DNA from 3 places in the Pseudoalteromonas sp. ABV4_021 genome. Region 3 is predicted to be linked to each of the others. Evidence: predicted binding sites of a transcription regulator. Region 3 holds the regulator's gene; each other region holds the start of a gene.
The links. The regulator FliA, encoded in region 3, starts transcription of late flagellar genes. The targets are predictions, from matches to a motif close to CTAAAGNTNNNNNNNNNNNNGCCGATA.

Region 1 (7,525 bases), 170 kb from region 3:
TCTTTAATCAATTTTTACAAGTAAGCCACTAGAAGAAAAATAACCAACAAATAAACAAAGAGTTACTTTAATAAATTAATCACAAAATGCTTTTAATTTTGAAGCATGATTCGTTCTGATTATTCTAGTTTAGAGGTGTAATTGTTTAGTTTGGGCTCTATGAATACGGTATATGGGAGGGATATTATTCAGTCAAATATTTATAGATCACACCACTCAGTGTGATCTATAAAAAGCATTACGATTACTATTTATTACAGCAATGACAACGCAATTTGCGGCTGCTGGTTAGCCTGCGCTAACATTGAGCTTGAAGCCTGTTGTAATACTTGGTTACGCGCCAATGCCGCACTTTCTGCTGCAAAGTCTGTATCCATGATACGTGACTTAGATGCTGCTACATTTTCTGCTACGTTGTTTAAGTTACGAATAGTCGAACTAAAACGGTTTTGCTTCGCACCAAGATCAGCACGTACACCGTTCACTGTTGACAACGCATCATCTAGTGCACCTATAGCTGTTTGTGCGCCTGCAGCAGTACTGATAGAGTCATCAGAAAGCGCAAGTCCTGTTGAGTTCATATTTGTCGTTACTTTTAACGTAATAGTCTGGTTTGCATCCGCACCAACTTGGAAGTCTGTGTCGTACGTACCATCTAAAATATTTACACCACCAAAGCTCGTATCACTTGCAACACGATCAATCTCAGCAGATAGCTCTGTGAATTCTTTTTGCAGTGCATCACGATCCGAATCAGTATTTGAACCATTCGCTGATTGAATTGCCAATACACGCATACGTTGCAACATATTTGAGGTTTCTTCTAACGCACCTTCTGCTGTTTGCGATAGTGAAATACCATCGTTCGCATTACGTGCACCTTGGTTCAAACCCTGTACTTGCGAGTTTAAACGTGTACCAATTTGTAAACCTGCCGCATCATCTGCTGCACTGTTTACACGTAAACCAGACGATAAACGCTGGAATGATGTTGATAATGCCTCACTCGAACGAGAGAGTTGTCTTTGAGAATTCAAAGACATTATATTTGAGTTAACACTTAAAGCCATGAGAGCCTCCAATAATAATTAACATAGGAACTATCAGTAGCAAGAGAGAGAGTAAGCTACAGATAGTTTTCTGTCCCATCTTCGTTATCGGCGCCCGTCTAAAACCCTTGAGCTTTTTTTTAAACTTTTTAACAAAAAGTAAAAAGCGGCCATTAGGCCGCTTTTTTATGAGAGAGGGAGTACTAACTTGATTAACTAGGAAAGAGTGTTAACCAATTAGCGACAATGCGATTTGTGGTTGTTGATTTGCCTGAGCTAACATTGAGCTTGATGCCTGTTGTAGCACCTGATTACGTGCAAGGCCTGCACTCTCCGCCGCAAAGTCTGTATCCATTATGCGTGATTTCGACGCCGATACGTTTTCTGAAACATTGTTTAAGTTACGAATAGTCGAACTAAAACGGTTTTGCTTCGCACCTAAGTCAGCTCGTACACCATTTACGATTGATAAAGCATCATCTAGTGCTGTAATCGCTGTTTGCGCACCTGCTGCTGTACTAATTGAGTCATCTGAAAGTGCAAGACCCGTTGAGTTCATATTAGTCGTGATTTTAACCTGAATTGTTTGGTTCGCATCTGGTCCTACTTGATAGTCTGTATCATATGTACCATCTAAGATATTTACACCACCAAACGTTGTATCACTTGCTACACGGTCTATCTCTGCCGATAATTCAGCAAACTCTTTTTGTAGTGCATCACGGTCTGAATCTGTGTTTGAACCATTCGCCGATTGAATCGATAAAACACGCATACGTTGCAACATGTTTGACGTTTCTTCTAGTGCGCCTTCTGCTGTTTGCGCAAGTGAAATACCATCATTCGCGTTACGTGCGCCTTGGTTTGCACCATTTACTTGCGATTGTAAACGTGTGCCAATTTGTAAACCGGCCGCATCGTCTGCTGCACTGTTAACACGTAAACCTGATGATAAACGCTGAAAAGACGTGCTTAACGCATTTGTTGAATTCGATAATTGACGCTGTGCGTTCAATGATGTGATGTTTGAATTTACATATAAAGCCATGATTCTCGCCCTCTTCTATCTGCGGTATTGACCGCCAAACAACTCGTTTGATTAAGATATCGACAATAAGGGGGATGACTTTAGAAAAAATTTAATAAAATTTATAGCCCCTGATAAATCAAGGGCTTTAGAACGGTTATCCCTGAAGTAGTGACAACGCGATTTGAGGTTGTTGGTTAGCTTGCGCTAACATTGAGCTTGATGCTTGTTGTAGAACCTGATTACGCGCCAATGCTGCACTTTCTGCTGCAAAGTCCGTATCCATAATACGAGATTTTGACGCTGAAACGTTTTCAGCAACACTTTTTAAGTTACGAATAGTTGAACTAAAGCGGTTTTGTTTAGCACCCAGATCTGCACGCACTGCATTAACTGTCGATAGCGCATCATCAAGCGCTGCGATTGCAGTTTGAGCTCCAGCTGCAGTACTGATTGAATCATCAGAAAGTGCAAGCCCTGTTGTATTCATATTAGTGGTAATTTTCACTTGAATCGTTTGATTGGCATCTGGACCGACTTGATAGTCTGTGTCATAAGTACCATTTAAGATATTTACACCACCAAATGTTGTATCAGTTGCAACGCGATCAATCTCAGATTGTAATTCAGAAAACTCTTTTTGCAGTGCCTCACGATCAGAATCTGTATTTGAACCATTTGCCGATTGAATTGATAAAACACGCATACGCTGTAGCATGTTTGTTGTTTCTTCTAATGCACCTTCTGCAGTCTGCGACAGTGAAATACCATCATTTGCGTTACGTGCACCTTGGTTTGCACCATTTACTTGCGATTGTAAACGAGTACCTATTTGCAAACCTGCCGCATCGTCTGCTGCACTATTAACACGAAGACCTGATGATAAACGTTGGAACGATGTACTTAATGCATTGGTTGAGTTCGCTAACTGCCTTTGAGCATTAAGTGACGTTATATTGGAATTTACATATAAAGCCATTTTTTTCTCCTAAGTTAGAATACAGTGGCGCAAAGCTCTCTCCTTCTTTGCGCTACTGTTAGTACTCCCGGCTCTCATGACGGGAAGTGCTTTGTTAAAGCGAACTTTAACGTTTGCACTAAGTTGCGTCTTTGACGCACTAACTTAAAAGCATTAAACGTGCCAACTTATATGTAATCAAACAAAGTTAATCCTGAAACTCGGCCAAATGTCGCTTGAGCGGCCTGTAGCGCGGTTTCATTTTTCTTTAATTCGCTGATTGCTTCAGCCATATCGGCCTCTAACAAACTTGCCTTAGTGGCAACGTTTACGATTTCCTCTCCAGAATTGGCATTTTCATTCCTTGTAACGGCATTTAATCTCCCCCCAATACTTGCCCGGGTGAAAGTAATTGCCTCTTGCGCATTATCTAATTCAACAACTGAATCTGCAAGCGTCTCTTGTAACTGAACCTGCGTACTTGCAGGATTTTCAAGTACCGAAATAAGCTCTTCTAATGTGTTTAGAATGTTCTTGTTAGTTGGAGGTTCTAATGTAAAATCAGCTTGCCCTGGCGCAGCACCTTGCAGCGATATCTCCATGCCAGCAAATTCTATTGACTCACCGGTAAAGTCTCCTGTGACAGCAGGTACTAGTGGCGAGCCATTTTGTCTGATCTCGTACTGATCTGGTGCGCCAGCCGTAACGACTACATTGAAAGTATTATTTGCGGGTGTAAGCGGGTCATAATAGTTAGCGTGAAATTGGTCAAATTCAGCTTGTTGCTTAACATACACACTGCCCGCGGTAATTGCCCCCGGCAATATCGTCATCGCATTACTGGCAACATTTAGCCGCGCTTTGGTTTTTTCAAACAAATCTGCGCCATTGTCAGTAGCTTGAATATAAGTTGAAGTAGCAACTTGAATCGAGTGGTTACCCTGATCGCCGTTGTATGTATAGGTTTGACTAGCACTATCGTAAGAATAAGTCGCTTTACTATCTTGAAAACCTGAGAAAATAAAACGCCCATCTTCAGAGCGCGTATTCATTAAATCAAGTAAACTTTTTTGAATTTCAGCTAATTCTTTACTAATACCCTCACGATCGGTGTGAGTATATGCACCATTACCAGCTTGAATAGACAGTTCGCGTGCTCGCTCTATTTGCGTATTCATACTTTTAAGCGCATTTTCTTCTACTTCTAAGCGCCCGCGCAAGAAACTCATATTCTTGTCAAACTGGCCATTCAATTCTAATTTTTTCGTAATCAAGTTAGCTTGTGCCATAGCTGCGGGATCATCCGCTGCTGTTAGTATTTTTTTCTGCGTATTCACTCTCAGTTGAGAATCTACAAGTTTCTCTTGGCCACTTAAAATACTATCGAGGCTATTTTGATACATAATATTATTCGATAAACGCATCTCGACTACCTCGCTGCATTAAGAATTGTGTCAAATACTGTGCTTGCGGTACTTAAGATTTTTGCCGCTGCTGCATAAGATTGTTGATAACGTAATAAATTAGCCGCTTCTTCGTCTAAATTGACACCTGAAATCGACTCATACCACGCATTAGATTGATTAGCTAACGCATCAAATGCCACTTGATTGGTTTTAGCTTGCGCAGTTTTCATACCAACATCAGTCACTATATTACCGTATGCTTCATTAATCTTAGTGAGGTTATCACCATTGGTTACGATAGCACTTGACCTAACTAACTCTCGATTTTGAATATCTGCCAGTAAAAGACCGTTTCGGCTATCGTCAAAGCCATCAGTATTAAACTCAATAGTAAATGAGTCACCCGTTTCTGCTATACCTTCAAGGTTAAAATCAAAACCATAGGTATTGTATGGTGCACCTGCTTGTGCCAAAACATTGTCATAAGGCGGTGTTAAAACAACCGTATTCGTTACGGGTGGTGCACCATCTGTAATTGTAAACTCATTAGGGTTTGCCGTTTTAGTTAGTGTAATGGTACCGTTGGCTAAAGCTGGCGGTGGACCTGGATTAAATCCTGGTGCAGTGGTGTCAGAAACAGTGCTTGACGCTATATTACCTGACCCTCTGTTGGCTAAGTCGCTGTTAGTGCGTATCGGTGAAGCTAACGCTAAATCTTCCGGTCGCATGGTTGCAAGCTCGAAGCTCGTCGATGCCTCTGAGTTAAGTTTAAGTTCAAATTTATCACCAAGTGCAGCGCCAGCTCCTACATTAATTTGCAAACCAAAAAGCTCTCCGCCTACCGCTGTGCCCGAATTAGCCTGCCCAGCAGCAACAGCTGCAACAATAGGTGTACCAATTGGATCGCCATATGAATCAAGCGCAGTAACTGTAATTTGGTTCACTGCTGTATATTCAATTAAAAAATCATTTGGCGGTAATTCACTGCCTTTACCCGGTTCAATGGTTCCACTTACTTGAGCCGTACCCGTGTTTGCTGCATAGGAATAAGCACCAGCGGTTGGAATGGTAAATAAATCGCCACCAAGTTCGCCATCGCCGTCTAATCCAAGCCTATTTTGCTGATTGAATGCATCCGCCATTGCTAGGCTCAATTGGCCTAACTTGTTTTGTGACGAAATCAGTATTTCCTCACGGTAAGCTAGTAGCCCACCAATTTTTCCTTTTAGTACACTGGTATTGACTTCAAGCGGAATGGCTTTGCCTGAATCCACATCTAATTTTAAATCTTTAAAATTGGGATCAGGATCGCCAGAAAGTGAAAATAAGTTAAACGCGCCATCTTCCATTACAACAGCTTCACCCGTGCCCATAAACACCAGTTTTTCACCATTTGGACCATCAAGTGTTTCAATGTCTATATATTCAGATAGCTCTTTAATTGCCAAATCACGCTGATTGATAGTGCTATTTAGAGCACTGCCATCAGGCCCCGATGTTCCCGAAGCAATTGATAAGTTTAGCTCGCTAATCTTAGTGATAAGTGAATTAGCTTCATTCGCATAGATTTCGAGCTGATCGTTAACGATGGTTTTTTGATCAAAAACGATACCCGATAATCGGTTAAGCTGATCGATGTAACCTTGAGCATTACTAAAAAACAGGGAACGGCTAACATTAGACGATGGTTGGTTTAAACTATCTTGTAACGAGCCAAACAACGAGTTGATGCTCGTTCCGAGACTATTAGACTCTTCAGCAAATAGACTATCTACTCGCGCGGACTCGCTAACAATTTGGTTGTAAAAAGCCGCATTGGAAATATCGCGATTAAGCTGCTCTTGTGCAAAACTATTCACTAAGCGGAAAGTTTGCCCAAGTCCAACTTGATTATCGAACAATGTTCTATGTTCTGTGCGCTCTCGAACATAACCTTCGGTATTGACGTTGGTAATGTTTTTACTGGTAGTTTGCAGTAACTCTGAACTTGCACGTACACCTGAGTTTGCAATATTAAGTAGATTAAAAGACATTAGTTAGTGCCTCCTAAACTTGTTATCGAACTTTTCATCATATCGTTTACATTTATTCCTGAAGCGACAGCGTTAAGTGCTTGCGTAAATTCACTGCGCTTTAGCACATCTTTAATTTTATCTGCATAATTAGGGTCAGTTGCATACCCTGCTTTTTGTAATTCATCGAGATACTGAGATGGGTCTGATGTTGTTTTCAGTGCTGATTGATAGCGTGGGTTTTGCTGTAAAAAGTTAACAAAATCATCAAAACTTTCAGCAATGCTGTTATACGCTCTAAAGTTAGATTGTTTTTTAACAGCAACGCCTTGTTCAAATTCAAGCGACGCTTTAGCAGCTTTATCACCTTGCCATGCGCGGTCAGCTTTAATATTGAAAAAATTATTTGAGCTTTGCCCATCACTTTTAGTAATCACATGTTTTCCCCAGCCTGTTTCAAGCGCAGATTGCGCCAACATAACAGCAGGACTTAACCCTATTTTTTCAGCTGCGCTTTTAGCGTGCTGCCAAAGTTCAGAAACAAACGACTGCTCATTTTCAAAGGCGGTGTCTTCATCTGTTGTATTTATCTGTTCTGGTGAATCTGTATTTGCGGTATTCAATGAAGGCTTTTGCATTGGCGCAATTTGGCTTGATGAAAACAAACTTGCAGGGGTGTATTTTCCTGGCGTGGGTGAAAGTTGCTGAACAATAATATCGGCAAGCCCTAATGCACCACTTTGTGAAAGCTCCATAGAAAGCTGCTGATCGTGCATATCACGATAAAATTTAACGCTGCTTTCATTAAACGGGCTATCTTCGTCTTCAAATGCTTCGTTGGCTTTTCGCATACTTTTAAATAGCATTTGGGTAAAAATAGATTCAAACTGAGCTGCAACTTGCTTAAGCGCCTTTTTATCAGGATCGCCCTGCAGCGCTTCTTGACGTAAAGAATCTAAGTTACTCAAGTCAAAGAAACTTTGTTGATGATTTATGTTGTTACCATCCATAAGTCAGCTCTCATTCAATAAATTGGCTACGAAACACACTGATAAACCATTGCAAAAATCAAG
Region 2 (7,525 bases), 180 kb from region 3:
CTTTCAACAATACCAAGTACTTTTACACCAACCGCTTCGCCTTGTTGCGCGTTAACCGCTTTGCTCAATTCTGCAGAAAAAACAGGGTGACGCGCACGGTAAGTTTCATCAGCACTTGAACTCACTGAGTTAGCATTAGACAAATTACTCGCAGTCGTATTTAAACGCACAGATTGTGCACTCATGCCAGTACCAGAAATGTTAAATACATTATATAGACTCATAATTATGCCCCTTGCCCACCTAGTGCTTTTTTCAAGCCTTTAAACTTACCGCCTAAAAAGTTAATGCTTGCTTGGTACTCCATTGCGTTTTGAACATACTTACTACGTTCTTCCTGCATATCCACAGTATTACCGTCGCCGGTATCAGGCTGAGTGGGTACTCGATACAAGGTGTTACTTTCTAAACTATTAATAGATAGATCGAAGTGTTTTTCGTGAGTGGTCGACAAGCGCTTAGATTGGCTCGATTTAGCCTGCTCAAGGGCTTTTGAAAAGTCGATGTCTCGCGCTTTGTAGTTTGGCGTATCTGCGTTAGCAATATTGGTTGCTAGCACTTCTGCTCTTTGCGAACGAGCAAGAGTAGCTTGCGGATGAATGCCGAGTGCTCTGTCAAAACTGATAGCCATAACTTCTCCAAAAAAGTGACTTTGAAGAAGTTATGCAAATAGTAAGCCAGAGCTACTGACTAATTATTTTTTTTGATAAATGATACCGGGATTACAGCGGATCATTTCAAAATCCTCGCTTAATCCGGTCATAGATTCTGACGCGCCTAGAAATAAATATCCTTTAGGACTAAGGGCTTGGTGAAATTGTTTAATAATTTTTGCTTTAACTTCCGGTGAGAAATAAATCAGCACATTACGACAAAAAATGATTTCAAATTTCCCCATAAGGGCATACGAATCTAACAAGTTTAGGTGGCGAAAGCTCACCATCCGCTTTATATCATCGTTCACTTTTGCCATACCGTGATCTGAATCATTAAAAAACTTGCGACGTCTTTCAGGTGATAGGCCACGAGCCAGCGCTAGCGAGTCGTATTCAGCATTTTTACAGATATCTAACATGGTGTTAGATATATCTGTACCAACAATATTAACGCCCGCTAGTGCTCCTGGCTTTGACTGCTTAAATTCGGCGGCACTCATTGCAATCGAATACGGCTCTTGCCCTGACGAGCTTGCTGCTGACCAAATTTTAATAGGTCTACGCAGCTCCGAAAGCTCAGGGAAAAGTTTATTTTTGAGTAATTCGAATGGGTATGTATCACGAAACCACAAGGTTTCATTAGTTGTCATTGCATCAACAACCGCAGCTCTTAACTGACGTTCACGCGGGCTAAGCGTTTTAGTCACTAATTCAGATAAAGAGTCGACATCAAATCTTGCCATTAAAGGTGCAAGGCGACTCTTTACTAGATACTGTTTATTGTCACCTAGCACAATGCCACATTGCTGCTCTAAAAAGCTTTTAAATTGCTGATATTCTTTATCATCTAAGTTTTTGTTCAAGTTTATTACTCGCTGGTCTAATCTTCATGAACCCACTTTTTAACCGCAGTAGCTAACTCGTCTGGGTTAAACTTCGCAATAAAATCATCAGCTCCGACTTTTTCAACCATCGCCTGATTAAATACACCACTGAGTGATGTATGTAATATAACATGAAGCGGTGCTGTTCTGGGATCAGCCTTTAGTTCGGCTGTTAACGTGTATCCATCCATTTCAGGCATTTCTACGTCTGAAATAAGTAGGGCCACGCGTTCAGTAACCACACTTTGGCAATCTTTCTCGGCAATTTCTTTCAGGCGAACGAGCGCCTCGCGTCCATTTTTTGCCACCTCAGTTTGCACGCCTAAAGGCTCAAGCGCACGTTTCACTTGGTTTCTCGCAACTGTCGAATCATCGGCAATAAATACAATACGTTCACCAAGGTCTTTTTGCATTTCACCATCTGAAACCAAATCAGCGCTCACTTCGGTGTTCACTGGACAAATTTCATTCAGTATCTTTTCTACATCCAGTATTTCAACGAGTTCCTTTTCGATTTCAGTTACTGCAGTTAAATACGAATAACGCCCCGAACCTGACGGGGGTGGCATAATTGATTCCCAGTTGATATTAACGATACGCTCAACCGAGTCGACTAAAAAGCCCTGCACTGAACGGTTATATTCAGTAATGATAATAAAACAATCTTTTGTATCTTGGATCCCTGGACCACCAATAGCTAACGAAAGATCGATAACCGAAATTGTTTGCCCACGTATATGCGCCACACCTTTAACATAATGATTAGATTTTGGCATTGCCGTTAAGTTAGGACACTGTAAAACCTCACGTACTTTGAACACGTTAATTCCGAACCGCTGCCTGCCTTTTAACTTAAACAGCAACAACTCTAGCCTATTTTGACCTACGAGTTGCGTTCGCTGATTAACCGAATCTAAAATGCCTGCCATTTCAATCTCCTAACTTGAAGCAATGAAAAGGAATACTTCTTGCTTCTTTGTTATTGTACTACCGTATAACTTTGATGTGCCATAATTTTGACACTCGCTAGTTATACCTTGTTTTACCCATAAAGCATAGTCGAAACATTATGAGTTTGTTTAAAAAAAATCTTTATTTCTTTATTTTAATACAAATTGCTGCGCTTGCTATGACTTCACTCAAAGCAAAGGTTTACAGTAAGTTAGAATTGCAGCAAATCGCAATAGATTATGTTGCCGATAACAAACAGCCCAACCCTAATCGACACCCGAATTCGCAGTTGTCGATTACGGCATTACCGCTCGATACTCGTATCAAAACACGAACATGTCAGCGCGAGTTGCAAGTAAGTGCCGCAAACCCTATCAATACTAATCGGCAATCTACTATAAAAATTAAGTGTTTAGATCAAAATAATTGGCAAGTTTTTGTGCATGTGAAGCAATTGGAACTCGTTGAAGTGATTACGGCAGCAAAAGGGATCAGTAAAGGGCAACGAATTACCGCACAACATTTAACCAGCAAGCAAGTTGCAAAACACTTAACGCGTTCGAATCAATTTAAATCGAGTACTAACTTAATAGGTAGCCGCAGTAAACGAAATGTTCGTGCGGGACAAACTATCAACTACAATTATATTTGTACTATTTGTAAAGGCGATAAAATTACTATTTTGGCAAGCTTTAAAGGCATGACAATTAAAACGCAAGGTGAAGCGCTTGAAGATGGCCGCATAGGCGACAACATTAGTATTCGCAATGTAAAATCTAAAAAGAAAATTCAGGCAAGAGTTTTAAACACTGAGCTGGTAAAAGTCACAATTTAGCGCTGTACTCTAGTAGAAATTTCAGGTTAAATAAGAGGTTACAAATTTAATAAAAATAGTGCATTTTTTATTAAAGGTTGTACCCGAGATGCCGATACATAAGATGTGAAATCTTAGTAGAGAGAACTGTCATGGTTAATCAAATAAATCAAGGCTCAAACAGCCAAGCAAACGTCAGGCTTGAAAGCTCTAAGCAGCAAGCGTCTGAAACTGCTAATAAACAAGTGCAAGTGAATACTGCTACGGCAAAAGCAACTAGCGACTCAGTGAGCATTACACCGCAAGCTCAACAGCTTAAAAAGCTAAATGAAAAAGCGGAGCAATCATCAGGTATTGATGAGAAAAAAGTAAACGAGCTGAAAAAAGCGATCGCTAACGGCGAATACAAAATTGATGCAGAGAAGCTTGCTGAAAATATCAATAAGCTTGAATTTAAACTTTTCGGTCGATAGTTTATGAATCTAGAACAGATATTAGCGCAACAACTTGATGAGTTGAACACTATGGCTGACATCCTAAAGCAGGAATTAGAAGCTATAGTTGCGCGTGATCATGAATCTTTGATATCTGTTGTTGAAAGCAAAGTTGCATCGTTGCAGTCAATTCAGCAACGTGACCAACACATTGCCAAATTAATCGACCAAAACGGTATTGATAAAGCTGAATATCAGCCGACAATCAGCCAAATTAATCAGGTATTAGCTGACTGCAAAAAGCAGAATGACGTGAATCAAGTAGCAGCAAATCAAAGCCAGATTGCTTCACAAAAGTTGAAGAATATCTTATTTGGTAAAAGTCATACCGGATACGACAAAACGGGCAAATCTTTCTCTCTACCTAACCCGATTGCTCGCGGGCTAAAAGCGTAATCTGAATTTACTAATAAAAAGTAACCTGCTAGTAGTAGGTTACTTTTTTTACATTTCTTGGTTTTGTTTGACCAATATATAAGTCATGTACCAATTTCATATCTAGCTCAACTTCTGTCGCATACGTATCACCCACAGCGTAGCTTTTGGTCACTTTCGCACCACGTACAACACCTTGCACACGTACTTTCAAAGTATCATTACTGGCGATCAGACCTTTAACGCTCGTTTGCGCGTCAACTTTTTGTCCGTAGACTTGTTCCGCGAGCTCACGATAAGCCTCAAGCTTTGATGCCTTCATTGCCATAATCGATTTTTGCTCGGTTGTTGTACCGGGTTGCAAACTGATCGGTGCATACCCTACCGCATACAACACGGGGTAGTTATCTGGTGTTTGGTATTCATATTCAATATGTTTATCAAACAGTTGGCTACAGCCACCTAATAAATACAAGCTCGTTACCAGAGTTGATGTTTTGAAAATTGATTTCAACATGTTGCCACCATACAAATGCATATTACATTTGATTTAGCAATTTTCGCGCCACTGTATAGTTTGGTACAGAAATTGAATATACAGAGTAAGGTTTAAATTGAGAGCTGCGCTATGCGACACCTAGTATTACTTCTTTTTATTGTGAGCTTTTCGTCTCATGCAATTTGGTATGAATCAACCGGCCAAGCCAAAATACGCAATGGTAATGTTGAGCAAGCTCGAATGATGGCAACCGAAAACGCTATTCAGCAAGCTCTACTTTTTTCAGGTGCGCAAGTGACTAGTCTGCAGCAAGTGGTTAATGGCATCTGGCAAACACCAAGTACCCAAGTTTACTCCCATGGTGCAATCGATCAGATTGAAGTAATTGATGAAATTCAATCAGACAACACGCTCTCAATTACACTTAGGCTTGATATTTTAGATAACAGTGAAACTTGCCAAAATTCATCGATTAAAAAGAATGTGGCTCTAACAAGAACCGGTTTTAAAACCCCGAGCCATGCAACTTATGGTCAAATTTTTGAATTACCAAAAGCATACAGCGAAAAGCTCGCAAAGCACTTGTATCAATTTGCCCATTTATTCAACACAAAAACCGATATCAACCGTAAGCTTAATACCAAAAACCTGTTTACCGCGCATTTTGATGCCAACTCAAGTGCCCTTATTCAACAAATTGCCGACCAAAATAACAGTCAGTTTGTCTGGATATCGCAAATAGAAGACCTATCGCTTGGTGAGCAACAGAGTTCATCGTTAGCATTTTGGCAAAATAAAGCTTATGAACGTTTTTTCTCGATTAATACGGCGCTATACAATGGCTTAACCGGCGAACTGTTAAAACAAACACACTACGATACATTTGCCACCTGGCAAACCAAAAAAACAGCACGTATCGATGTGAACAGTGAAAAGTTTTGGACCATGCCTTATGGACAAGCAATATCAGATATCAACTTAAAGCTTGGCCAAGATTTAGCAAGCTATCTCGCTTGTATTCCAGCGCAAGCACGTATTTTAAGCGTCGATCACGATACCGTGATCATTAGCCTTGGCGCTGAGAATAACCTAGTGAAAGGACAAAAGTTGCAAGTAGCACTGCGCAAAGGATTTAATCAAAAGCAGCTTATTATTAATACTGATTACCAGTTGAGAGTGACTCAGGTAAATCAAAACACCGCTATTGCTCAAGTGATAGGCGACAAACTACTCGCAAACGTACAAATTGGTGATTTGGTTACTTTGGCAAGCTTCTAAGGGGCTAGAACCAAGAGAAGCTTAGCATTTAGTTTTAATAACCTGTTCTATTGTAAAATAACTCGGAGTAAACACGTAACCTTCAAGAAATACGTTAATCACGCTGCTACATAACAATAAAAGATAGCTCGATTTAAACAACCGCTTGATGCCGTTCAAATAACAATTAAAAAGGACGGGTTAAAACTTAATAAGCGTTTATGGCGTTCCCGGCAGGAGTCGAACCTGCGACCCTTCACTTAGGAGGCGAATGCTCTATCCAACTGAGCTACGAGAACGTTTTTTGATAGTATCAAAAACGACCACAGATTAAAATATCACTATAATCAAACAATTAATGAAAGTGTTACGATAAAAACTTACGTTCGTGCTTTACAAAATAAACGCCTAAGTATCGAACCAGTTTAGCGATATAAAAAACCTAAACGTAGCCACAATTAAATTGGATTAGTGGCGCAAATATTGCTTAATTACTAATAAACGTTACCATAGCGCTTTATTCATAATGCGGTGCATTGTTAATTAGGCCTGGCGTCCGTTTTACCTAAGTTTATTATCACAAACAGAACGAATAAGTCTATTAATTCAAACTCTGTTTGGTAAAGGGTTTATTATGAGTTTAAAAGCAAAGTTACCACTAATTTCTGCATTGTGTGCTCTTGCAAGTTGCCAATCAGTTTATACTGATAATGCTGTTCGACTGTGTTTAGATGACGTTGGTATTTATCACAGATGTGGCTCATTACCACAAAAACAAGCTGCTCCCATTAAAACCTCAAAACAGCAACAAGAGTTAAGAATAGATAAGCAAGAAACACCCTATTCAGCGCCGCCAACAAGTTACGTGAATTTTAAATTGCTAAGTGAATATGTCGAACAGATGGTTATTTCGATGCAACTTAATTTAAAACAAGAAGAGTTACTATCGCCGATAGCAGCCGCTTCATTTGTACAATTAGATTCAACCCTTAATAAAACTAACCCTCTTGGCAATCAATTAGCCGAAGCATTTATATCTGAATTACAAAAAGTCGGCTACCCAATGATTGACCACAAGATCACCGGCGAAATTAGCATGACTTCAAATGGGGACTTTGTGTTTTCACGTAATGGGAGCGATATCAAAAAGCAGCAAAAAATAGGGTATGTACTATCTGGTACGATGATAGCTCATCCTCATGGTACAATCATCAATGCAAGAATTGTTGGCCTTAAAACAAATGTAATTGTTGCTTCAGCACAACAACTAATTCCAGATAGAGTATTGAATAGTATCCTTTAATAAAAGAGTTGCTACGGCAACTCTTTTACGTTTCAAAATCAATATCAAATTCCACATTGTATTTGGTTGCACCAGACAAACGGCTTTGCGCTACCACTTCGCCACCAACATAAATATGAATATCCCCTGAGTTACCACTATTAATAATGGTAACCGTGCCATGGGAAAATACGACCTCCTCATTGAGGTCATTTTTAATAATCCCTTTTGGTGAATAATCAAAACCGCTATGGGGCGATTCTTTTTTATTAATCGTTATTCTTACAAGGGTGTTTTTCTCAGCAACTAGAAT
Region 3 (7,525 bases):
TTTTTTCGATTAAGTACGCCGAAAGCTTTTGTTCAATGGCATTAGGCGTATCACCTTGAAGAATGCAAAACATCCCCTCAGCTAACATTTGATGATAACGGCAATGTTCATCCACTAAATAAGCCAATTTATTGGCAATTGGAATATAAAGAAGATTGGCAAAGCCAACACCGTAAATAGTAGCAACAAACGCAGTGGCAATACCCGCACCTAACATATCGGGTTGTTGAATAAAGTTCATTGCTTGAATAAGACCGAGTACGGCACCCAAAATACCGAGAGTTGGACTGTAGCCCCCCATGGCATGATACACTTGGCTTGACTCGTTAAGTGCATTGCGACGTTGCAAAATTTCGTTTTCCATGGTGTCAAAGAACTGCTGTTCATCACTGCCGTCGACAAGCAAATTTAGGCCTTTTGATACAAAGTGATCTTTTTCATCAATAGCAAGGTTTTCTAACGATAAATAGCCGTCATGACGTACTTTTGCAGCCCAGCTTTTTACTTGCCCAATGCCTTTTGCAAAATCGTGCTTAGGTGGCGTTATCACCCAAGGCAGCATTTTAATGGCTGTGGTAAACTGATATTTAGTTGCTTGCAACATTACCGCGCCAAGCGTACCACCAAACACAATTATGAATGCTGACAAATCAAACAAATTCGCCAGCACACCACCTTCAATGGTATATCCTAAGCCAATTGCTACAAACGCTATAATCGCACCAAAAACGGCTAGTTTATCCACAACCTATTTCCGTGTTGATATGTTTAGCAACGTCATCAAGTGCGATGCTTTTCTCGCTTAAACCAGCACTTGCAACTGCTTGTGGCATACCGTATACAACGCAAGACGCCTCATCTTGCGCCCAAATTTTAGAGCCCGCCTGTTTTAGCATACGTGCACCATCTCGGCCGTCAGCTCCCATACCGGTAAGTACAATTGCCAACACAGAGTCACCGTAACTTTTTGCTGCACTAGCAAAAGTGATATCAACGCTTGGTTTGTAAGTGACACGAGCGCTATCATCTTCATAGATTTTTAGCTTTTGATTGCCGCTACGACCTTCAACTAGCATTTGCTTACCACCGGGTGCTAAATATGCAACGCCTGGTCTGAGCAAGTCGCCGTTTTCTGCTTCTTTAACTTTGATTCGACAAAGTGAATCCAATCGCTGTGCAAATGCCGGTGTAAATGCACCTGGCATATGTTGAATCAACAAAATTGGATGAGGAAAGTTAGCTGGTAACTGCGTAAGCACTTTTTGCAGCGCAACCGGACCACCTGTAGAAGTACCAATTGCCATTAATTTATATTGTTTACCAGATGCTTTTGGTCTTTCGCTTTTAGTTGCCGCACGCGAATCGGCCGGTGTGGAGCGAGCTGCAAAGGTTCTATCTGGCTGACGTAACGTTGAGCTAGTGCTGCGCTCAGGTGTTGATCTTGTCGTTGCCGCTTGATTTAATGTTGCACGCTGTGGTCTAAAACCACCTACTCGGCGACGGCCTATTTCTTTAACTTTTTGTTGAAGTACTTTCGTTGCTTCTTCTTTGTCGCGAGCAATATCTTCAAACTTTTTAGGTAAAAAGTCTAACGCGCCGGCATCAAGTGCATCAAGCGTTGCACTTGCTCCATCATGCGTTAACGAAGAGAACATTAATATTGGTGTCGGCGTTTGCTGCATTATTTGCTTTACAGCGCTAATACCGTCAAGCACCGGCATCTCAATATCCATTGTGATAACCGATGGCCGTAATTCGGCGGTTTTTTCGACCGCCTCTTTACCATTGTTAGCTGTGCCAATCACTTCAATATTGGGATCTTGACTCAAGATTTCACTCACACGACGGCGAAAAAAGCTTGAATCATCTACTACTAAAACCCTAATTGTCATTAAGTGCTCTCTTACTTTTTATTGCGACCTTGGCCTGCGTAGTGCTTTAACAAGCTTGGTACATCTAAAATTAGTGCAATGCCACCATCTGATGTAATTGTTGCGCCCGCCATACCCGGCGTACCTTGCAATAAAGCATCTAATGGCTTGATTACTACTTCTTCCTGACCAATTAAGGAATCAACCACAAAGCCCATTTGTTGCGTACCTAATTGCACAATAACAACATGCCCCTGCGAACGCTTTTGTTCGCTGCGAGGGTTTCGTAACAACCATTTTTCTAGATAGAACAACGGAATCGCTTTATCACGTACGATAATCGTTAGCTGCCCATCAACTAGATTTGTTTTAGTAAGATCTAAGTGGAATATCTCGCTTACACCTGCAAGTGGTAATGCAAACGTTTGCTGACCAACTACGACCATTAAAGTAGGTAGAATAGCGAGCGTCAGTGGCACTTTAATTTCAAGTACTGTGCCTTTACCTTTTTCTGATTCAATATTCACTGTACCGTTTAATTGGGTAATTTTGGTTTTAACCACGTCCATACCCACGCCACGACCAGAAATATCAGAAATCTCTTCTTTGGTAGAGAAACCTGGCGCAAAGATTAAGTTATACGCTTCGTTGTTTGACAGTCGCGCTGCCTGGTCGGCATCTATTACACCTTTACCAATCGCTATACTTTTCAGCTTTTCTGCGTCCATACCCGCACCATCATCTTCAATGGTAAGTAAGATGTGGTCACCTTCTTGTGATGCTGACAGCGTCACCGTACCGGTGCGTGGTTTGCCTGAAGCTTCACGATCATCTGGCATTTCAATACCGTGATCCACCGAGTTACGTACAAGGTGAACTAGCGGATCTGCAAGTGCCTCAACAAGGTTTTTATCTAAATCTGTTTCTTCACCAACTAACTGTAAATTAATTTCTTTTTTCAAGCTGCGAGCTAAGTCGCGTACAACGCGGGGGAAACGGCCAAATACCTTTTTGATTGGCTGCATCCGGGTTTTCATTACCGCGCCTTGTAAGTCTGCGGTCACCACATCTAAGTTAGAAATGGCTTTACCCATACTTTCATTGCTAACGTTAGCACCTAAGCTGACAAGTCGATTTCGAACCAATACCAGTTCACCGACCATGTTCATGATTTGGTCAAGGCGTTTGGTGTCAACACGCACTGTCGTTTCAGCCGGTGGGGCTGCCGGTTTAGCTGGGGCTTTACTTGGCGCTGCAGCTGGCTTGGCTGCACTTGGCGCAGCAGGCTTAGCAGCTGCTGGTTTTGGCTCTGGCGCTTTTGGTTTTGCCGGCGTTGGCTTAGCTGCAGGAGGTGGTGTTGGCGTTGCCGGTTTTGCCGCTGCCGCATCAGTATTAAATGATTTTTCAGCAGTGCTTGGCGCACTGCCCTTACCATGAAGCTCATCAAGTAGGGCTTCGAACTCATCTTCGGTAATGTCTTCATCGTCACCCGATGAAGCCGCAGGAGCTGCACTTTCTGGCGCACTCGTCTCAGACGCGCCACCAAATGAACCAGCCCCATGTAATTCGTCTAGTAAGTTTTCAAATTCATCATCAGTGATTTCATCAGAGTCGCTACTTTCACTCGCTTCTGGCGCTGCATTAGAGGCTGGGCCATTACCAGAGCCGTGTAACTCATCTAACAGGCTTTCAAATTCTTCTTCTGTGATATCGTCAACGCTATCGCCAGAAGATTGTACTTCATCACTTGGCGCATCAGCATCAAATAAAACATCACCGAACGGGTCTTCTTCGACTACTTCTGGTTCGACTATTTCTTCTGCTGGCGCTTCGGCTATAGGTGCTTCATCTGCACTTTCAGGCTGACTAAGTCTATGTAGTTCTGCCAATAGCTGCGGATCAGCAGGATCGGGCTGAGCGCGATTTTGAATGTGAGCAAACATTTCATTGATGGTATCAAGCGCCTGTAAAATCACATCCATTAATTCAGGAGTAACTCTGCGTTGGCCTTGTCGTAAAACATCGAAAATATTTTCTGCGCCGTGACATGCATCAACTAGCTCTGTCATAGACAAGAAGCCAGCGCCCCCTTTTACGGTATGAAACCCTCTAAATATCGCATTCAGTAAATCAGCATCTTCTGGATTATTTTCCAGTTCAACTAACTGTTCTGAGAGCAACTCTAAGATTTCACCGGCTTCGACTAAAAAGTCTTGTAAAATATCTTCATCGACATCAAAGCTCATGCATTTTTCTCCGATTAGAAGCCCAAACTAGACAGCAGATCGTCTACTTCATCTTGACCTGAAACCACATCTTCACGTGATTCAGCATTTATAATTGGACCTTCAGCTACTTGGTCTAATTCACCATCAGCAACCATTTGTTGTTCTTGTTGTATTGTCGTTTCAGGCGATTCATCATGTTCTACAGGTGTGCCAAACACGGTTAACATATGAATCAGGCTATCTTCGACTTCGCGGACAAGCTCGATTACACGTCTAATAACTTGACCTGTGAGGTCCTGATAACCCTGGGCCATGAGCACTTCTGTCATTAATGCATTTAATTTATCAGAATTTGTTTTTGCTTCATCCATAAAGCCGTTTAGCTCATGACATAACACTTTAAACTCACCAACTTTAAGATCTCGCGACATTAATTTGTCCCATTTGGGCTTAATATTGTTGAGACCTGTTTGCAAGTTATCGGCAATAGGCAGCGATGCTTCAACGGCGTCCATCGTTGTATTCGCAGCTTGCTCTGTCATTTCCATAACATAATTGAGACGTTCTTTTGCGTCAGGAATAGACTCAGTTGTTAACGCCGATAAAGTGGTATCAAGTTGAAAATTTTTCAATGAATCATGCAGTTGACGAGTTAGTTTGCCTACCTCACCAAATAATTCATCTTGCTCAATTGCCGTAACTTGCTTTAGCAGCTCTTGCGCTTGTTGTTGCTCATCGTTTTCAAGAAACGCAACTAGCTGCTTAGCTTGTTCTAAGGTAATTTGAGGCGCAGCACTTGCTGACATAAACCTCTCCTTCCCGTTAGCCTAAACGCTCAAAAACTTTATCAAGCTTTGTTTTAAGCGTTGCTGCTGTAAATGGTTTAACGATATAACCGTTTACACCTGCTTGCGCTGCAGCAATGATCTGCTCTTTTTTGGCTTCCGCAGTTACCATTAGTACCGGTATGTGTTTTAGACTGTCATCCGCGCGAATCGCGCGTAGCAAATCTATACCTTGCATACCTGGCATATTCCAATCCGTAACTACAAAGTCAAACTCTTGGTTTTGCAGCATTGGTAGCGCAGTGCTACCGTCGTCTGCTTCTTGCACGTTTGTGAAACCAAGATCTCTTAACAGGTTTTTAATGATTCTTCTCATCGTTGAAAAGTCGTCAACTACAAGAATTTTCATGTTTTTATCCAAAATATCCTCCAGTGAGGTATGCACCTAATTGTTTACTTACTACTTTTATTCTATATCCAGTCATGGACTTTTGCTTTAAGGCGCACCATGGCCTGACTATGTATTTGGCTCACTCTCGATTCACTCACTTCAAGAATCAGCCCAATTTCTTTTAAATTCATTTCATCATTGTAGTAAAGTGACAGCACTAACGCTTCTCTTTCTGGCAAAGTTTGTATTGCCTCTACTAACGCTTTATTAAATTTATCCTGTTGAATATCAACTAATGGATTTTGCTCTTTATTGCCGAGCCCTGCGTCGATGACATCTTCATCAACACCGAGATCTTCAATGCCGATAATTTTACCATTGCTTATATCCCTTAGAATATGATGGTACTCATCTAACGTAATATCAAGTTTTTCAGCTACTTCACTGTCTTTTGGTTCACGTCCGAGTGATGATTCTAACTGATTTATGACCGCGGCGACTTCACGGGCGTTTTTATGTACTGAGCGAGGTACCCAGTCTCCTTTACGCGTTTCATCGATTATTGCACCGCGAATACGAATACCCGCATAGGTTTCAAAGCTCGCACCTTTACTGCCATCAAAGTTCTTAGCAGCCTCAATTAGTCCTATCATGCCCGCCTGAATGAGGTCTTCGACGATAACGCTCGCCGGCAGACGCGCTAAAATATGGTAGGCAATGCGTTTAACCAACGGCGTATGCTGTTCGACAAGTTGCGATAATTGATTTTGATTAGCATAGGCAGCGGTTCTTTTCATAGGCGTTCCTAATTACTAACCAGTTTCTCAATGAAAAACTCTAGGTGTCCTGACGGCTGATTTGGAATTGGCCAGCTCGCCGCTTTAGTCGCAAGTGCTTTGAACGCAATTGCTGCAGGCGATTTTGGAAATACGTCGACAATGGTTTTTTGTTTACGAATCGCTTTTCGAATATTTTCATCAAATGGAACTGTTGCGACTAGCTCAAGCGATACATCTAAAAAGCGGTCAGTTACTTTTGATAACTTTGCGAAAAGCTCTTGGCCTTCTTTTAAGCTGCGTACCATGTTCGCAACTATTTTAAATTTATATACACCGTGCTCACGACTTAACACTTTAATCAGTGCATAAGCATCGGTTATTGACGTTGGTTCATCACACACAACAACAAGCACATCTTGTGAAGCGCGCGAAAAACTAAGCACCATATCTGAAATACCGGCCGCGGTGTCAACAACTAATACATCGTAGTGTGAGTCTAATTCGCCAAAAGCGCGAATAAGGCCAGCGTGTTCTGAAGGCGTTAATTCCACCATGTTTTGAGAGCCAGATGTCGCAGGTACGATTTTCATACCGTACGGCCCTTCAACTAAAATATCTTCAAGGTCACATTCACCTGAAAGCACGTGAGAAAGATTACGTTCTACGCGCAAACCCAGCATTACGTCACAGTTTGCTAAACCCAAATCGGCATCGAGGACCAGTACTTTTTGGCCTTGCTGGGCCATGGCGATTGCCATGTTTAGAGAGACATTAGTTTTACCAACTCCCCCTTTACCTCCAGTTACCGCAATTACTTTTACAGCCTTGTTATTGTTTGTCATTTTCCGCAGGCCACTAGCTTGATCTAATTCTGGGTTAATCATACATTCCTACTGCTTGATGCGCCATGCTTGATGCACGTCTTGCTTGCGCGTTTGTTCGTTTTGCATACAACTGCTGAGCTTTGCTGACCAATTTTTCCGCATTTGCCACACGAATGTCCTCTGGTACACGCTGCCCATTGGTAAGATAGCCTATTGGCAGACGATTTTGAATGGCTACACTGATAATTTCACCTAAACTTAGACATTCATCAAGTTTTGTGAAGATACAACCACTTAACTGTACCTGTTTGAACTGTTTTATCGCCTCTTGCTGTACTTCAAGCTGTGCTGTTGAACTTAACACAAGGTAACTGCGAATATCTACTCGGCTATTGCGCATTAAGGTGTTGAGTTGCTCAGTCAAACGTATATCTCGTTGGCTCATTCCCGCTGTATCAATTAATACTAGACGCTTATTTCTTAAATGATAAAGAATTTCAGTGAGTTCTTCTGCATTTTTAACTTGCTTTACCGGGCAGCCAATAATGCGACCATAAGTCGATAATTGCTCATATGCGCCAATACGATAGGTATCTGTTGTGATTAGCGCGATATTGTTGGCGCCAAATTTTTGTGCGCCAAGTGCA

Region 1: a site for FliA is predicted at 2,155-2,181, ahead of ACXAFE_RS03795 (flagellin N-terminal helical domain-containing protein). Genes of this name have one in related genera too.
Region 2: a site for FliA is predicted at 3,397-3,423, ahead of flgM (flagellar biosynthesis anti-sigma factor FlgM). Genes of this name have one in related genera too.

What each region holds. Positions count from the first base shown of each region.
Region 1 is NZ_JBSWVB010000001.1:804,810-812,334, reverse strand. Features, by position in the region: gene ACXAFE_RS03800 (flagellin N-terminal helical domain-containing protein) at 255-1,070, opposite strand; gene ACXAFE_RS03795 (flagellin N-terminal helical domain-containing protein) at 1,279-2,097, opposite strand; gene ACXAFE_RS03790 (flagellin N-terminal helical domain-containing protein) at 2,234-3,055, opposite strand; gene flgL (flagellar hook-associated protein FlgL) at 3,223-4,458, opposite strand; gene ACXAFE_RS03780 (FlgK family flagellar hook-associated protein) at 4,464-6,473, opposite strand; gene flgJ (flagellar assembly peptidoglycan hydrolase FlgJ) at 6,473-7,462, opposite strand.
Region 2 is NZ_JBSWVB010000001.1:791,409-798,933, reverse strand. Features, by position in the region: gene flgC (flagellar basal body rod protein FlgC) at 1-224, opposite strand, end outside; gene flgB (flagellar basal body rod protein FlgB) at 227-631, opposite strand; gene ACXAFE_RS03730 (CheR family methyltransferase) at 695-1,519, opposite strand; gene ACXAFE_RS03725 (chemotaxis protein CheV) at 1,537-2,469, opposite strand; gene flgA (flagellar basal body P-ring formation chaperone FlgA) at 2,610-3,326, shown strand; gene flgM (flagellar biosynthesis anti-sigma factor FlgM) at 3,458-3,778, shown strand; gene flgN (flagellar export chaperone FlgN) at 3,782-4,195, shown strand; gene ACXAFE_RS03705 (LPP20 family lipoprotein) at 4,224-4,691, opposite strand; gene ACXAFE_RS03700 (flagellar assembly protein T N-terminal domain-containing protein) at 4,803-5,951, shown strand; tRNA gene ACXAFE_RS03695 (tRNA-Arg) at 6,153-6,229, opposite strand; gene ACXAFE_RS03690 (FlgO family outer membrane protein) at 6,565-7,233, shown strand; gene ACXAFE_RS03685 (hypothetical protein) at 7,259-7,525, opposite strand, start outside.
Region 3 is NZ_JBSWVB010000001.1:971,081-978,605, reverse strand. Features, by position in the region: gene ACXAFE_RS04620 (flagellar motor protein) at 1-745, opposite strand, end outside; gene ACXAFE_RS04615 (protein-glutamate methylesterase/protein-glutamine glutaminase) at 738-1,892, opposite strand; gene ACXAFE_RS04610 (chemotaxis protein CheA) at 1,904-4,117, opposite strand; gene ACXAFE_RS04605 (protein phosphatase CheZ) at 4,132-4,905, opposite strand; gene cheY (chemotaxis response regulator CheY) at 4,922-5,305, opposite strand; gene ACXAFE_RS04595 (RNA polymerase sigma factor FliA) at 5,356-6,072, opposite strand; gene ACXAFE_RS04590 (MinD/ParA family ATP-binding protein) at 6,081-6,938, opposite strand; gene flhF (flagellar biosynthesis protein FlhF) at 6,931-7,525, opposite strand, start outside.